4 regions of the Streptomyces sp. NBC_00483 genome follow, and region 2 is predicted to be linked to each of the others. Evidence: riboswitches for the same ligand, from Rfam matches in the RefSeq annotation. Region 2 holds a riboswitch; each other region holds the start of a gene.
What was found. A riboswitch is a leader RNA that binds a small molecule or an ion and turns the genes downstream of it on or off. The one in region 2 is predicted to bind cobalamin.
Positions count from the first base shown of each region.

Region 1 (4,205 bases), 2.1 Mb from region 2:
GGCCTGGCGGCGCGACGGCTGGACGCTGCCGCCCGCGCTCGACATCGAGTACAACCCGTACGGCAAGGGCAAGCACCCCTGCTACGGGCTGCGGAAGTCGACGCTGGTGTCCTGGATCAGCTCCTTCAGCAACGAGATCGTCCGCAGCACCGGGCGCCGTCCGGTCATCTACACCAACGCGCGATGGTGGAAGCAGTGCACCGGCAACAGCCGGGCCTTCGCCGCCAACCACGCGTTGTGGCTCGCCCGGTACGACGAGCGCGCCGGCTCACTACCGGCAGGCTGGACCTACTGGACGTTCTGGCAGTACGCCGACAGCGGCCGGCTGCCGGGTGACCAGAATCTCTTCAACGGCTCGATGGCCCAGCTCAAGCGGTTCGCGAAGGGGTAGTCGAAAGGCCCGGCCGAAGGTCCCCGGAGCCCTTGGTTCCGGGGCCGTGGCGACCTCGAACCGGAACCGGCGGCGCCGCCTCGTGACAAGCCGAGCAGAGCCCCTCCGGATCGGGTCACCGGGGCGCCCGGCCCAGTTCATCTTCCGTTCACTCGGGCTCTTTACGTTCCAAAGAACCACTGACGTCCAACCGAAGCCTGGGTAAATGGAACACATCACGCTGCTCCTAGCGATCGTGATCGTTACCGCGCTGGTCTTTGATTTCACCAACGGTTTCCACGACACCGCCAACGCGATGGCGACGACCATCTCGACTGGCGCTCTCAAGCCGAAGACGGCGGTGGCCATGTCCGCCGTGCTGAACCTCGTCGGAGCGTTCCTCTCCGTCGAAGTCGCGAAGACGATCTCCGGCGGCATCATCAATGAGGACGGCCTCAAGACAGAGGTCATCTTCGCGGCGCTGGTAGGCGCCATCCTCTGGAATCTGCTGACCTGGCTGCTCGGCCTGCCGTCCAGCTCCTCGCACGCCCTGTTCGGTGGCCTCATCGGCGCCGCGGTCATGTCGATGGGCTGGTCCTCGGTCAACGGCGGCACGGTCGTCACCAAGGTGCTGCTGCCCGCGGTGGCCGCGCCGCTCGTCGCCGGCATCGCCTCGATGCTGGCCACCCGCCTCACGTACCGGATCAGCAAGAAGACCGACCAGAAGGCGACCGCCAAGGGCTACCGCGCCGGGCAGATCGCCTCCGCAGGTCTCGTCTCCCTCGCGCACGGCACGAACGACGCGCAGAAGACGATGGGCATCATCACCCTCGCCCTGATCACCGGCGGTGTGCTCGGGCACGACGCCGACCCGCCGCTGTGGGTCATCGTCTCGGCCGGTATGGCCATCGCGCTCGGCACCTATCTGGGCGGCTGGCGCATCATCCGCACCATGGGCAAGGGCCTCACCGAGCTCGCGCCGCAGCAGGGCTTCGCGGCGCAGACCAGTGCGGCGACCGCGATCCTCGCCTCCTCCCACCTGGGCTTCTCCCTCTCCACCACGCAGGTCTGTTCCGGCGGTGTGATGGGTGCGGGCCTCGGCCGCAAGGGCGGCGTCGTCCACTGGTCCACCGCCACCCGGATGTTCGTGGCGTGGGGTCTGACCCTGCCGGCCGCGGGCCTCGTGGGCGCGGGCGCCGAGTTCCTGACCAAGCAGGGCCCGTGGGGCATCGGCCTCACCGCCGCGCTGCTCGTGACCGGCTCGGCGATCATCTGGAAGCTGTCGCGCCGCAACTCCATCGACCACACCAACGTCACGGCGGACGAGCCGCACACCGCCCCCGCGCAGGAGGCCCCGGGTGTCGTGACGACCGCGATCGCCTCGGTCTCCCCGCCGCCGGTGGGCACGGTCGAGACGGTCGAGCCGGAGGCGAAAATACCCGCCCAGCCGAAGGCCGGTGCGGTGAGCGACCCCGCGCGCCCCGCCGGCGTCACGCTGTAGCGCAGAAGGAAGCAGGACAGGAATGAAGATCGACTGGGCGGCCCTCGGCTCCGTCTTCGGTGTCTCTCTCGTCATCACCGTGGCCCTCGTCGGCCTGTTCACCCTCGGCATCGTGGGCCTCTCCAAGCGGGAGTCGGCGGCGCGTGACGGTGGCTCGGCGGCGGTCGCGACGTCCGGGGCGTATGCCTGCTTCGCACTGTGCGCGGCGGCCGTGGCCTACGGGATCTATCTGATCGTGGCCTGATACGCAGTCATACGTGAGCGGGGTGCGGGACGCGACGTCCCGCACCCCGCTTGCGTGATCAACAGCAAGTTGACGTGCCAACTCGGAGCGTGGTGGACTTCCCCCGCCATATACGGCAGCAGTTGAGGAAGCCGGTGCGAATCCGGCGCGGTCCCGCCACTGTGAACCCCCTTCTTCAAAGGGGTGAGCCAGGAACTCTTGCTGCCGGTCTCGTCGAACCAGGGCGTGGACACCCTGAGTGAGGACACCTACCGCCATGCTCGCCCCGCGCGGCACTTGGCGGCACGAGCGCGTGTATGCGTGCGGTGCCGCCGCCGGAATCTTCACCGACCTTCTTCTCGGCGATCCGCGCCGTGGGCACCCCGTCGCCGGATTCGGACGCGCCGCCGCGGCCGTCGAGCGCGGGCTCTGGCGGGACCACCGTGGCGTGGGCGCCCTGCACACCGTGGTGTGTGCCGGTGGCGCCGCCGGTGTCGCGGCCCTCGCGTCCCGTCTCGTACGTCGCTCCCCCGTCGCCTCCGTCGCGTTGACGGCCGCAGCCACCTGGGCCGTCGTCGGCGGCACCTCGCTGGGCCGGGAGGCACGCGGCGTAGGGGCCGCCCTTGAGGCCGGGGACGTGGAGCGCGCGCGGGAGCTGCTGCCCCGACTGTGCGGCCGTGATCCGCAGGGGCTCGACGCCGACGGGATCGCCCGCGGCGTCGTCGAATCCGTCGCCGAGAACACCTCCGACGCCGTCGTGGGCGCGCTCGTGTGGGGCGCGCTCGGCGGGGTGCCGGGCCTGGTCGCCTTCCGCGCCGTGAACACGCTCGACGCGATGGTCGGGCACAAGTCCGTGAAGTACCGGCGGTTCGGCTGGGCCTCGGCCCGCCTCGACGACGTGGCCGGCTGGCCGGGGGCACGCCTCACCGGCGCCCTCGCGGTCCTCGCCGGTGGCCGCCCCCGGCAGGCGCTGGACGCGTGGCGGGCTGACGCGCGGCGCCACCCCAGTCCGAACGCCGGCGTCGTCGAGTCCTCCTTCGCGGGGGCGCTCGGGGTGCGGCTCGGCGGGACCTTGGCGTACGGCGGCCGGGTCGAGCACCGGCCGGTGCTGAACGCGCCGGGGCGCGCGGTCGAGGTGCGTGATGTGGATCGGGCCGTGCGCTTGTCGCGGCGGGTGTCTCTGTTGGCGTTGGGAGTCTGTGTGGGTGCGCGAGTCTTTGTGGGTGCGCGACGGATACGAGCGCGGGGGCGGCGATGACGGGCGGAGGGCTGCTCGTCGCGGGGACCACCTCCGACGCGGGCAAGAGTGTCGTCACCGCCGGGATCTGCCGGTGGCTGGCGCGCCAGGGCGTGAAGGTCGCGCCGTTCAAGGGGCAGAACATGTCCCTGAACTCGTTCGTGACCAGGGAGGGCGCCGAGATCGGCCGGGCGCAGGCCATGCAGGCTCAGGCCGCGCGGGCCGAGCCGAGCGCGCTGATGAATCCGGTGCTGCTCAAGCCCGGCAGTGACCGCAGCAGCCAGGTCGTGCTCATGGGGAAGCCTGTGGGCGAGCTGAGTGCGCGCGGGTTCTTCGGGGGGTCTGGGGGGTCGTCCCCCGGGGAAAGGCTGCACGGGGGGCGGCAGGCGGCGCTGCTCGACACCGTGGTGGGGTGCCTGGAGGAGCTGCGGGCCACCCATGACGCCGTGATCTGTGAGGGCGCCGGGTCGCCCGCCGAGATCAATCTGCGGCGGACCGACATCGTGAACATGGGGCTTGCGCGGGCGGCGCGGCTGCCGGTGCTTGTCGTGGGGGACATCGACCGGGGCGGGGTGTTCGCGTCCTTCTTCGGGACGACTGCGCTGCTGGCGCCTGAGGACCAGGAGCTCCTTGCCGGGTATCTGGTGAACAAGTTCCGGGGTGACGTGAGCCTGCTGGAGCCGGGGCTCGACATGCTCAAGTCCCTTACGGGGCGCGACACTTACGGCGTGCTTCCGTTCCAGCACGGGCTCGGGATCGACGAGGAGGACGGGCTCCGGGTGTCCCTGCGGGGGGCCGTACGGGAGTCGGTCGTGGCGCCGCCCGTGGGCGAGGACGTGCTGCGGGTCGCCGTGTGTGCGGTGCCGCTGATGTC
Region 1 covers NZ_CP107880.1:2,809,842-2,814,046, forward strand. The annotation lists gene OHA73_RS12370 (lysozyme) at 1-391, shown strand, start outside; gene OHA73_RS12375 (inorganic phosphate transporter) at 597-1,871, shown strand; gene OHA73_RS12380 (hypothetical protein) at 1,894-2,115, shown strand; cobalamin riboswitch at 2,193-2,334, shown strand; gene OHA73_RS12385 (cobalamin biosynthesis protein) at 2,372-3,352, shown strand; gene OHA73_RS12390 (cobyric acid synthase) at 3,349-4,205, shown strand, end outside.
Region 1: another riboswitch for cobalamin. It lies ahead of OHA73_RS12385 (cobalamin biosynthesis protein); the one in region 2 lies ahead of OHA73_RS02815 ((2Fe-2S) ferredoxin domain-containing protein).

Region 2 (4,205 bases):
CCGGCCTCGGCCATCCGACGCACCGCGCCGAACATGGCCTCGGCGCGCTCGGCGCCGAAGAACTTCGGCAGCATCCGCCAGTTCGGGCTGACCGTGGGGCAGACGTAGATGTTCCGCTGGACGATCTGGTCGAGCACGTCCTGGCGGACCTCGAATCCGTCGGCCGTCATCCACGTGCAGTGCTCGATGCTGTCGACCCCCGCCGCGGCCGCTGCGGCGATACCGTCCGCGCCGTGCGCGTGCGCGGCGACCGGCAGTCCGGCGCGGTGTGCCTCGTCGACGAGCGCCGCCAACTCCTCCTCGGAGAACTGGGTTTCCCAGCTCTTGGCCCCACCTTTGGTGAGCCCGCCGCCCGTCTCCATGACCTTGATGACCTGGGCGCCCGCCTCCACGTTGCGCCGCACCAGACGCCGGATCTCATCGGGGCCGGAGACCTCACCGCCGAGGAACCAGCAATGGCCACCGGGCGGAGTGACGGGCACCGTCGCCGGGACGACACGCGGGCCGACGACCGAGCCCTCCCTGATGCCCCGGGCGAGACGCACCGCGAGGCCGCCCCGGTCACCGAGATCACGGACCGTCGTGACGCCGACGTTCAGCAGCTGCTGCGCTCGACCGGTCATGGCGGCGAACAGCGCCTCGTCGCCCTGTTCCTGGAGCGTGGCGACGGGGTCGGGGCCCGCGTCGAAGCAGAGGTGCACGTGGGCATCGATCAGGCCCGGGAGCACGGTCCCGGCAGGAAAGGCGAGCCGAGGATCGTCGGGCCGCGCCTGGCGCTCGACCTCTTCGCGCGGGCCGGCGCAGGCGATGACGCCCTCGCGTACGAGCACCGCGCCGTCGGCGACAGCGTCACGATCGGGTCCGGCCAGTACTTGCGCGGCGGTGATCAACATGAGGCGCGGCTCTCTTTCGCGTGCGAGGACGTCGGCTACTGGAGGTACTGGAGGCAGAACATCAGACAGGACATCAGACAGAGCGAGGAGTTGGTGGATGTCGGTCCCCCCGGCGCTGATGTGTCTTGTGTGTCTTGTCGTCATCGCCGCACCATCAGCGCACCATCGCCGTCCCGTCAGCGCGCCAAACAGCAGTCTCCGCACTTGCCGCCGCCAGGAGCGCGGTAGAAGAGGCAGCAGCTGCGCCGCCGGAACGCGAGATCGGCTCCGGTGATCCGGCCCGTGCCCCGCAGTCGGCCCGTCTCCAGCAGTTCGTGCGTCAGGCGGGTGAGATCCGTGCGCAACTCGGGCCGGGACCTGAGTAGTTGCGCCGCCGATCCGACGAGCGCCGACGCGGAATTGCCGGCCAGCAGGCGCGGCGCCACCTTGGTGGTGAAGCCGCTCTCGACCGCCGCCAGGACGCCGTCCACCTCCGAGTGGACCGCGTCGGCGAGTGACGGGAACTCTGCCGCGCGTCGGCCCTCGGGCCGGGGCAGCCGGAGAGCCGAGCCCTCGCCCGACCACTCCACCGTGGTCATCGTCGGCACGATCCCGTGGACGAGCGTGCAGGCGAGGACCGGTGACCAAAGGCGGGCCGCAAGACCCAGGTGTGCGATGGAGACGCCGATGCGGGGTTCGGGCGTGTTGTAGCGGTCGTTGACCGCCTGGGCGCGTTCGCCGAAACTGGCGCGCGCGAGCCGTGCGTCGGACGGCCGTCTCCAGTCCGTGTCGAGGGCGAAGAATCCGCCGATTCTCGACACGTCGCGCAGCGCCTCGGTGACCTGTTCCGGCGTCACGTCGGTCGACTTCATGAGGTCTTGGCCCTGCCCGGCGCGTCGATGAGGTAGAGGTCCAGGATCTCGGGGCGGGGCGCCACACCCGGTCCGCCGGCCCGCACCCAGTCCGCTATGTCCTCGGTGGCGTCACGGTCGTTGACCAGACCGTGCCACACCGGCCGCGCTCCGGCCGCCCGCCCGGCGGCGGAGGGCTGTACGACGATCACGTTGGCCTGTTCGCAGACGTCCAGGCACTCGGAGATCCGCGTCGGGGCAATCTGGCGCAGTCGCGCCGTCTGCGCCGCGTGATCCCCTGTGACCTTGACCGTGCCGCAACAGCAGTCGCGGCACACCACCACGCGGCACGGAACCGCCCGGTCCGCCGCGGGTGCCGGTACTTCGGCGAGCCGTTCGGGCATGCCGTTTCCTCCCTCTCGCCGGGGAGTTCCGCCCCGGGTTGCTTCGAGGTGGCGACGGCGTGAGTCTCCTGGCTCTCGGGTCCGTGCTCGTCCCGGCCTTCCCGCCCTCGCGGGGCAGTGGCTCTCCGGGATCCGCTCGCCGATCACAGTGGCGGTACCGCACCGGATTCGCACCGGTTTCCTCGGGCCGCCGTCGCCCGTGTTCACGGTCATCATGCCATCCGGCGCGGAGCGGCCGACGGGCCGGACGTTGTAGCGCCTGCCGGGCGCGGACCCGTAGGGTGAACGACGCAGCTGGTTCGCCCCGCCCGCCAGACGGGGCGTCGCAAGAGGGAACCCGGTGGGAATCCGGGACTGCCCCGCAGCGGTGAGTGGGAACGACCGCCGTCATACGCACTGGACTCCGGAAGAGGGGTTTGGGAAGCGACGGTCACTAGGTGTCCGCCCTTTCGGGTGGGCGTGCCCGCGAGTCCGAAGACCTGCCGACTGCCCGCGCACGGACGACTCGTGCGCGGAGATCTCGGTGACCTCGAGGGCGGGTCGGCGTACACATACCGGCGAAAGCCCGTGCCTCGCGGCGCGCGGTCGCCGCCACGGTGGTGTCACTCCTTCATGCCGCAGAAGTCCTCCGGGATCTCAGGGATACGTCTCTCGAAGGAGATTTCCGTGACCACCAGGACCGCGACCACAAAGACCGCAGCCGCACGGGCCACCGTGTACGGCTACCCCCGCCAGGGCCCGAACCGGGAACTGAAGAAGGCGATCGAGGGCTACTGGAAGGGCCGCGTCGACGCCGACGCCCTCCACTCCACCGCCGCCGAACTGCGCCGCACCGCCTGGCAGGACCTGGCCGCGTCCGGCATCGACGAGGTGCCGACCGGCGACTTCTCGTACTACGACCACGTCCTGGACACGACCGTGATGGTCGGGGCGGTGCCCGAGCGCCACCGGGCCGCCGTCGCGGCGGACGCCCTGGACGGGTATTTCGCCATGGCCCGCGGCACCCAGGATGCCGCTCCGCTGGAGATGACCAAGTGGTTCGACACCAACTACCACTATTTGGTCCCGGAGTTGGGGCCGGACACAGTGTTCTCCGCCGATTCCGGCAAGCAGGTCGCAGAGCTGCGAGAAGCCCTCGCTCTCGGTCTGGACGGCCGTCCTGTGCTGGTCGGACCGGTCACCTATCTCCTGCTGTCGAAGCCCGCTCCGGGCGTGGCCGACGACTTCGATCCGCTCACCCTGCTGGACCGGCTGCTGCCCGTCTACGCCGAGGTTCTCACCGACCTGCGCACCTCGGGGGCCGCCTGGGTGCAGCTCGACGAGCCCGCGCTGGTGCAGGACCGCACCCCGGCCGAGTTGAACGCCGCCGCCCGCGCCTACCGTGACCTCGGCGCCCTCCTCGACCGACCGAAGCTCCTGGTCGCCTCGTACTTCGACCGGCTCGGCGAGGCCCTGCCGGTGCTCGCCAAGGCCCCCGTCGACGGCCTCGCCCTCGACTTCACCGGCTCCGCCGCCGCCAACCTCGACGAACTCGCCGCCGTCGGCGGCCTGCCCGGCAAGCGTCTCGTCGCCGGTGTGGTGGACGGCCGCAACGTCTGGGTCAACGACCTGGAGCGGTCCCTCGCCACGCTCGGCACCCTGCTCGGGCTCGCCGAGCGCGTCGACGTGGCCGCTTCCTGCTCGCTGCTGCACGTCCCCCTGGACGCGTCCGTGGAGCGGGACATCGAGCCGCAGATCCGGCGCTGGCTCGCCTTCGCCCGCCAGAAGACCACCGAGGTCGCCACTCTCGCCAAGGGCCTGACCCGGGGAACCGGCGTGGTCGCGGCCGAACTCGCGGCCAACCGTGCCGCGTTGAACTCCCGCGCCACCTCGCCCATCACGCGCGATCCGGCGGTGCGGAGCCGCGCCGCCGCCGTCACCGAGGACGACGGGCGCCGCTCGCAGCCGTACGCCGAGCGGACCGCCGCCCAGCGCGCCCTCCTGAACCTGCCGCTGCTGCCGACCACGACCATCGGCTCGTTCCCGCAGACCGGCGAACTCCGCTCCGCCCGCGCCGACTTGAGGGCCGGTCGCATCGA
Region 2 covers NZ_CP107880.1:673,893-678,097, forward strand. The annotation lists gene OHA73_RS02805 (amidohydrolase family protein) at 1-893, opposite strand, end outside; gene OHA73_RS02810 ((2Fe-2S)-binding protein) at 1,070-1,744, opposite strand; gene OHA73_RS02815 ((2Fe-2S) ferredoxin domain-containing protein) at 1,741-2,127, opposite strand; cobalamin riboswitch at 2,189-2,311, opposite strand; cobalamin riboswitch at 2,419-2,616, shown strand; gene metE (5-methyltetrahydropteroyltriglutamate--homocysteine S-methyltransferase) at 2,794-4,205, shown strand, end outside.

Region 3 (4,205 bases), 260 kb from region 2:
CTTGCCCGAGCCGTTGGGGCCGAGGACGCCGGTGACGGTCCCGGGCTCCGGCGCCACCGACACCCCGTCGAGCACCAGCGCGCCACCCGGCGACCACGACACGCGCTCCGCGCGCAGCCCCGCCGTCACCGCACACCCCGCCCGCGGTACAGCACCAGCACGAACGCCGGCACACCGATCAACGAGGTCACCACACCCACCGGAACCTCCTGAGGTTCGAGGACCGTCCGCGCCACCGTGTCCACCCACACCAGGAACACCGCTCCCGCGAGCGCCGTCACCGGCAGCAGCCGGGTGTGCCCCGGACCGACCAGGGCGCGCGCCGCGTGCGGCAGCACCAGGCCGACGAAGCCGATCGCCCCCGCCGCGCTGACCAGGGCCGCCGTAAGGAGTGCCGTCACGCACAGCAGCACGATCCGGGTGCGGGCCACCCGCACGCCGAGAGAGGCCGCCGCCTCCGCGCCGAAGGCGAACGCGTCGAGGGTGCGCCCGTAGGCCAGGCACACCACGAGCGTGACGGCGAGCACGGCCAGGCACATCCACACCTCGGTCCAGCCGACTCCGCTGAGCGAGCCGAGCAGCCAGAACAGCACGCCGCGCGTCGTCTCCGCGTCCGCAGAAGTCAGTACGACGAACGAGGTCAGCGCCGAGAACAGCTGCATCGCGGCGACCCCGCACAGCACCACCCGGTCCGTGCTGCCGCCCAGCGTGTGACTGAGTACCAGGACCAGCGCGAACGAACAGACGGCGCCGACGAACGCGCCACCGGACACCGAGACGGCGCCCCCGCCGAGCCCGAGCACCACGACGAGCACGGCCCCGGTCGAAGCGCCCGACGAGACGCCGAGCACGAACGGATCGGCCAGCGGATTGCGCAGCAGCGCCTGAAGCACCGTGCCGCACACCGCGAGCCCCGCCCCGCACACCGCCGCGAGCAGCGTCCGCGGCAGCCGCAGATTCCATACGATGCCGTCCCGGATCGGCGAGAGATCCGAGGTCGCCAGACCCATCCGGTCGCCCACCGCAGCCCACACGTCACCGACCTGGATCTGCGCGGGACCGAGGGTGATGGCGAAGGCGACGGAGGCGCACAGCGCGGCGATACCGGCCGCCCAGGCGAGCGTGGCGCGAAGAGAGACCCGCGAAGAAGCCTTCGGGGGCGCCGCCGTCACCGCAGGAGCCGGAACCGTGCGAGCCGTCACTGGGCGAGGCCGAACTCGCGCAGCCCCGCGGCGACCTTCTCCACGCCGTCGACTGTGCGGATGGTCGGGTTCATCGCCTGCCCACTCAGGCGCACGTACCGCTTCTTCTTCACGGCGGTCATGTGCTTGGTGACCGGGTTGGACTCCAGGAACTTGATCTTCTGTGCGGCCGACTCCGCCGACTGCGAGCGGCGCGTCAGATCGCCGATCACCAGCACGTCAGGATCCCGGTCCGCGACCGTCTCCCAGTTGACCTGCGGCCACTCCGCACGCGTGTCGTCGAAGACATTGCGCGCCCCGAGCTCCTTGGTGACGACGCCGGGGGCGCCGCAACAGCCCGCCATGTAGGGCGAGTCGGAGTTCGCGAACCAGTACAGGACGTCCACGCCGTGCGCGTCGACCCCCGAAGTGGCGGTGCGGACTCGTGACTTGAGCTTGTCGATCAGCTTGTCGCCGCGCTCCTCGACGTCGAAGACGCGCGCCAGATCGCGGATCTCGCCGTACACGACGTCGAGCCCGAGGGCCTTGGTCCGCACCCCGTCACCGTCGCCGCCGTTGTCCTTGCCCGCACAGTCGCTGGGGGAGAGGTACGTGGGCACGCCGAGCTTCTCGAACTCCTCGCGCGGCGCCACACCGCCCTTGCCGAGGGTGTACGTGAACGAGGCCGCGGCGAAGTCCGGTTCGGTGCCGAGGACCTTCTCGAACGACGGGTAGCGGTCGGCCAGGCGCGGCACCTTCGCGTTGGCCTTCGCCAGGTCCTTGGGGACCGGGTCGGTCCAGGTGCCGGTGCCGACCATCCGGTCCTCGAGGCCGAGCGAGAGCATGATCTCGGCGGAGCCCTGGTCGAGGGCGACGGCGCGACGCGGGGCGTGCTCGACCCGCACCTTCTTGCCGCAGTTGTCGAGCGTGACACCGCCGCCCTTGTCGGCGCCGTCCTCGGTGGCGGCGGTCGTGCCGCACCCGGTGAGCAGCAGGGCGCCCGCCAACAGGGGTGCGCATCGGCGGAGTTGACGTGCGAACAGCACGGAAGTTCCTTCGCGTCCAGGGCTCATACGCGGAGCCGGCCTACGGTCCGCCCCCGTGCCACGCGGCACTGGAGGCCGCCAGCAGGTCTTCGGACTCGGGGTCGTCCGCGCGAAGCGCCTTCCCGGGTCGATGTGCCGACCCAGTGGCAGTGGCTCCGCCCGTCACCCTCACCGCTGCGCGTCAGTTCCGGGTTCGCACCGGATTCCCTGACCCGTGTGCGTAGAAAAACACACAAAGGTACGACTGGCTCGGCGAAACTATCACGCGGAGGCGATCGTGGTCCCGGCGGCGGTGCCGGAGCCGGTCAGCGGCCCTCGTTGAGCGCGTCCACCGCGCCCTGCGCGTCCCCGATCGTCGCGTAGTCCACGGCGACGAAGTTCACCGGCCTGCCGCGCTCGCGTTCGCAGCGGTGCGCCCGGTCGAGGACGTAGCGGCGGGCGTTGACCTCGCCCGCGTCGATGCGGCTGCCGCCGTTGTTGGTGATGAAGTGGTTGAGGAGGAACAGCCGTTTGTCGTCGCCGCCGCGGTGGGGGACGCAGCTCATCTGGTCCGGGGAGCGGAAGGAGAACGGCGTCTCCATGCCGTAGCGGTAGAAGTTGCGGTACCAGGAGGCCGGGGTGTCCGCCTTCTCGGCGAAGACGACCAGGCGGCGGCCGCTGTCGATCATCTCGCCGAGCGTCGGCCAGGGCTTCGCCGGATCGGCGTCGGGACGGTGGACCAGCTTGTCCAACCCGGCCTGGTGGAAGGCCTTTCGGGTGTCCTCGGCGGAGATCGCGTCCTGGACGATCAGGGTGACCACTTCGTTCGGGTGGTCCTTCATCCAGTCGCCGATCTCGCGCAGCGTCGGCACCAGGGAGATCGCCCCGGCCCTGCACACCGCGTGGCACAGCCACAGCCCCTTGCGCGGCGGATTGATCCGGTTGACCGCGGACCTCACCAGCGCCTGCTGCTCGGCCGTGAAGTCGGAGTTGTCCAGACGCTCGGTGATCTCCTCGGGAGTCTCCCAGCGGTAGGTGTCCAGCTGCATCGCGCGCACCCCGTGGTCCAGCTGCGTGCTGATGGGCGGGTCCTGCAGCGGCCCGATGAAGTGGTCGGCGGTCGTCGACATCGCATTGTGCGAGGTCAGATACGCGACCTCGTCATAGGGGCGGTCGCACAGCTCGGTGCTGCCCTCGCACTCGCGGGCCGCCGCGGGGGAGGCGGCCAGCGGCATCAGCACCATCCCCGCGACCGCCAGGCACGTCGCCCCGAACCCCAGGCCGACCGCCCGCCGCGGCGACCCGAGCCGCTCCCGCGCCACCCGCGGGACCCGGCCCACCCGCTCCGAGCGGGCGAGTAGGCCGACCCCGGCGAGCAGCGCTCCGGCGAGTACCGGGACGAGTGCGGCCCACAGCGCCGTGCTGGTGAGGTGACCGACGGCGGCGCGCTGCACGTCGTCGACGAGGCGGGTGAGGCTCGGCGGCCACGAGTCGGGAGGCGCCACGAGCTGCCCGTCCGTGACCAGGCGCGTCACCCAGGCGGCCAGCGCGGCGAGCACCCCGCCCGCCACCAAGGGAATCCCGAGCAGGATCAGCCGGCGCCCCGGCTGCTGCGGACCGAGCAGCCACAGCGCCGTGAGGGACAGCAACAGCAGTACCGCCGCGACGACTTCGAGCACCCCGAGGCCGACCGCCGTGTACGGGCGCGCCTCGTGCAGGCCCGAGAGATCGTTGCCGGACGCCTCGAGGGTGTCGGTCAGGTCCCAGGTGCCGCCGTCGACGAGCGTCCGGAGCTGGGCCGCGGCGCCCTGGACGCGGTCCGTGACGGTGGCCGGGGCGACGGCGGCGAGCGCGGTGCCGACGTCCCCGTCCGCGAGCGCCGTCTCGACCTCCGGTCGCAGTTCCGCGCGCTCCCCGGCCGGTACGAGGGCGAGCAGCGTGTCGGCGACGCGGCCCGCCTGGTCCGGCGTCAGCGGCAGCTGCGGCAGGCCTTCGGGCG
Region 3 covers NZ_CP107880.1:417,169-421,373, reverse strand. The annotation lists gene OHA73_RS02020 (ABC transporter ATP-binding protein) at 1-129, opposite strand, end outside; gene OHA73_RS02015 (FecCD family ABC transporter permease) at 126-1,172, opposite strand; gene OHA73_RS02010 (ABC transporter substrate-binding protein) at 1,199-2,254, opposite strand; cobalamin riboswitch at 2,291-2,480, opposite strand; gene OHA73_RS02005 (hypothetical protein) at 2,533-4,205, opposite strand, start outside.
Region 3: another riboswitch for cobalamin. It lies ahead of OHA73_RS02010 (ABC transporter substrate-binding protein); the one in region 2 lies ahead of OHA73_RS02815 ((2Fe-2S) ferredoxin domain-containing protein).

Region 4 (4,205 bases), 5.6 Mb from region 2:
CAGATGCTCTGGGTGCTCATCTCGACCGCGCTCACGATGACCGCGTACAAGCTGTGGCAGCGCGATCAGCGTGCCCGTAAGTCTGCTCAGTCGGCTGGAGGCCAGGCGTGAACGGCGGCGTCAACGGTGTCGCGCTCACCGTCTTCATCATCTTCTTCGTGGCCGTCACGGTCATGGGCTTCCTCGCCGCGCGCTGGCGGAAGGCCGAGAACGAAGCATCGCTCGACGAATGGGGCCTGGGCGGCCGCTCGTTCGGCACCTGGGTCACCTGGTTCCTGCTGGGCGGCGACCTCTACACGGCGTACACCTTCGTCGCCGTCCCCGCGGCGATCTACGCGGCCGGCGCCTCCGGCTTCTTCGCGGTGCCGTACACGATCCTGGTGTACCCGCTGATCTTCACCTTCCTGCCGCGCCTGTGGTCGGTCTCGCACAAGCACGGGTACGTGACCACGTCCGACTTCGTGCGCGGCCGCTTCGGCTCGAAGGGCCTCTCGCTCGCGGTCGCGATCACCGGCATCCTCGCCACGATGCCGTACATCGCGCTCCAACTGGTGGGCATCCAGGCGGTCCTTGACGTGATGGGCGTCGGCGGCGGCGAGAACACCAACTGGTTCGTCAAGGACCTGCCACTGCTGCTCGCCTTCGGCGTGCTCGCCGCGTACACGTACTCCTCGGGCCTGCGGGCGCCCGCGCTGATCGCGTTCGTCAAGGACGGCCTGATCTACCTCGTGATCGCGGTCGCCATCATCTACATCCCGATCAAGCTCGGCGGGTTCGAGCACATCTTCTCGGCGGCGAACGACAAGTTCGACGCGGCCAACGAAGCCGCCGGCAAACCGGTCGCCGGGCTCGCACCGGGATCCGGCGGTACGTGGACGTACGCGACGCTCGCGCTCGGTTCCGCCCTGGCGCTGTTCATGTACCCGCACTCGATCACGGCGACCCTGTCCTCCAAGAGCCGCAACGTGATCCGCCGCAACACCACGATCCTGCCGCTGTACTCGCTGATGCTGGGCCTGCTCGGGCTGCTCGGGTTCATGGCGATCGCGGCCGGGATCAAGGTGCAGAACGGGCAGTTGGCGATTCCGCAGCTGTTCGAGGACATGTTCCCCGACTGGTTCACGGGCGTCGCGTTCGCCGCCATCGGCATCGGCGCGCTGGTCCCCGCGGCCATCATGTCCATCGCCGCGGCGAACCTGTTCACGCGCAACATCTACAAGGACTTCATCAAGCCGGACGCGACGCCCGAGCAGGAGACCAAGGTCTCCAAGCTGGTCTCGCTGCTCGTGAAGGTGGGCGCCCTGGCCTTCGTCCTCACCATGGACAAGACCGTCGCGATCAACTTCCAGCTGCTCGGCGGCATCTGGATCCTCCAGACGATGCCGGCCCTGGTCGGCGGCCTGTTCACGCGCTGGTTCCACCGGTGGGCGCTGCTCGCGGGCTGGGCGGTCGGCATGCTGTACGGCACGCTCGCCGCGTACGGCGTCGCGTCGCCGACGCAGGCGCACTTCGGCGGCTCGTCGGCGGAGATCCCCGGCATCGGCGAGATCGGCTACATCGGCCTCACGGCGTTCGTCCTGAACGTCGTCGTGACCGTGGTCGGAACCTTCGTCCTGAAGGCGTTCAACGCCCCGGACGGCGTCGACGAGACGTCCCGCGAGGACTACACGGCCGACGCGGGCGACAAGGGGGTCCAGACCGAACTGCCCACGGTCGGCGCGGGCGCCGGTCACTAGGCACCGCTTGCACGAATGTGTCGGGCCCCTCCACACGGAGGGGCCCGACACATTTTCCGGAAAGCGTTGCGACCACGGCATACGGTCGCGTAACCATGGCGTCGTGATCAGAACTGTGCGCCCCGATGAGTACGCCGCCCTCGGCGAGTTGAGTGCCCGCGCCTACCTGGGCAGTGGCCTCCTCGCGTTCGGCGAGGACGACTGGTACGCCGCCGAACTGCGCGACGTCGAGAAACGCGCCCGGCAGGCCGAGGTGCTCGTCGCCGAGGACCCGGACGGCCGGGTCCTCGGCAGCGTCACCTACGTCTCCTCGCACGACCACCCGTACGCGGAGCTGGCGCGCCCCTCGGAGGCCGAGTTCCGGATGCTGGCCGTCGCCGTCGAGGCGCGCGGGAAGGGCGTCGGCGAGGCGCTCGTACGGGCCGTGATCGACCGGGCCCGCACGGCCGGCAAGTCGGCGGTGGTGCTGTGCACCCAGCCGCTCGCGACCGCCTCGCACCGCCTCTACGAGCGCCTCGGCTTCACCCGGATCCCGGACCGCGACTGGGCCCCGATCCCGGAAGTGATGCTGCGGGCGTACGAGTTGAGGCTGTCGGCAGGGGCTTCGGCGGGCTGAAGGCATGGGCACCCTGGCGCAACGCCGACACAACATATGGGGCTGAAGCGAAAGCCCAACACAACATGTATGCTCGCTCTCGCTGTCACCACAGGGGAATCCGGTGCGAATCCGGAACTGTCCCGCAACGGTGTACGTAGGCGTACAAAAACGCCCGCGTGAGTCCGATGACCTGTCGACGGTACGCCCGAGCCGACCGGCCCGGGCGTCGACGACGTCCGGGCCTCGCGGAAAGGGCCGGTGGACGAGGGCCCGCCTTCGCGCGCCCGCGCTGCCACCTCCTCCCCGCAGGCCTCGAGCCGAGCGAGGGAGAGCCTCCACGTGACCATCGCGCCCGCCGAACCGGTCTCAGCCACCCCCCAGGACGGCCCGGGTGCCGCACTGCTGCGCACCCTGACCGAGCTGACCGCCGACCTCCCCGACGCCGATCCCGGCCGGATCGCGGCCGCCGCGCTGCGCGGCCGTTCGGCGCGGGCCGATGAGGCCGAGCTGCGCGATCTCGCCACCGAGGCCGCGGCCGGTCTGATCTCCGAGGACCCCGCCTACTCCCGGCTCGCCGCCCGACTGCTCACCCGCTCCATCGCCGCGGAGGCCGCCTCGCAGGGCGTCACGTCCTTCACCGGGTCGGTCGAGGTCGGCCACCGCGAGGGCCTGATCGCGGACCGCACGGCCGAGTTCGTACGGGTGCACGCGGCGCGCCTCGACGCGCTGATCGACGTCGCGGGCGACGACCGCTTCGGCTACTTCGGCCTGCGCACGCTGCACAGCCGCTACCTGCTGCGGCACCCGATCACCCGGCACGTCATCGAGACCCCGCAGCACTTCATGCTGCGCGTGGCCTGCGGACTCGCCGAGGACGACAGCGTCCGCGCGCTGGACGAAGTGGCCGCCCTGTACGGCCTGATGAGCCGCCTCGACTACCTGCCCTCCTCCCCCACGCTCTTCAACTCCGGCACCCGCCACCCCCAGATGTCGAGCTGCTACCTGCTCGACTCCCCGCTCGACGAGCTCGACTCGATCTACGACCGGTACCACCAGGTCGCCCGCCTCTCGAAGCACGCGGGTGGCATCGGTCTCTCGTACTCCCGCATCCGCAGCCGCGGTTCGCTGATCCGCGGCACGAACGGGCACTCCAACGGCATCGTCCCGTTCCTGAAGACGCTGGACGCCTCGGTCGCCGCCGTGAACCAGGGAGGCCGCCGCAAAGGCGCCGCCGCGGTCTACCTGGAGACCTGGCACTCCGACATCGAGGAGTTCCTCGAGCTGCGCGACAACACTGGTGAGGACGCGCGCCGCACCCACAACCTGAACCTCGCGCACTGGATCCCGGACGAGTTCATGCGCCGGGTGAACACGGACCAGCCGTGGTCGCTGTTCTCGCCGGCCGACGTGCCCGAGCTCGTCGACCTGTGGGGCGAGGAGTTCGACGCCGCGTACCGCAAGGCCGAGGCCGACGGGAAGGCCCAGCGGACCATCCCGGCCCGCGATCTGTACGGCCGCATGATGCGCACCCTCGCGCAGACCGGCAACGGCTGGCTGACCTTCAAGGACGCCGCCAACCGCACCGCCAACCAGACGGCGGAGCCCGGCCACACGGTCCACTCCTCGAATCTCTGCACGGAGATCCTGGAGGTGACGGACGACGGGGAGACGGCCGTCTGCAACCTGGGGTCGGTGAACCTCGGGTCCTTCGTCGTGGACGGTGGCATCGACTGGGAGCGGCTCGACGAGACGGTCCGCACGGCCGTCACCTTCCTCGACCGCGTCGTCGACATCAACTTCTACCCGACCGACCAGGCGGGCCGCTCCAACTCCCGCTGGCGCCCGGTGGGCCTGGGCGCGATGGGCCTCCA
Region 4 covers NZ_CP107880.1:6,273,020-6,277,224, reverse strand. The annotation lists gene OHA73_RS28295 (DUF3311 domain-containing protein) at 1-111, shown strand, start outside; gene mctP (monocarboxylate uptake permease MctP) at 108-1,736, shown strand; gene OHA73_RS28285 (GNAT family N-acetyltransferase) at 1,840-2,352, shown strand; cobalamin riboswitch at 2,416-2,546, shown strand; gene OHA73_RS28280 (ribonucleoside-diphosphate reductase subunit alpha) at 2,674-4,205, shown strand, end outside.
Region 4: another riboswitch for cobalamin. It lies ahead of OHA73_RS28280 (ribonucleoside-diphosphate reductase subunit alpha); the one in region 2 lies ahead of OHA73_RS02815 ((2Fe-2S) ferredoxin domain-containing protein).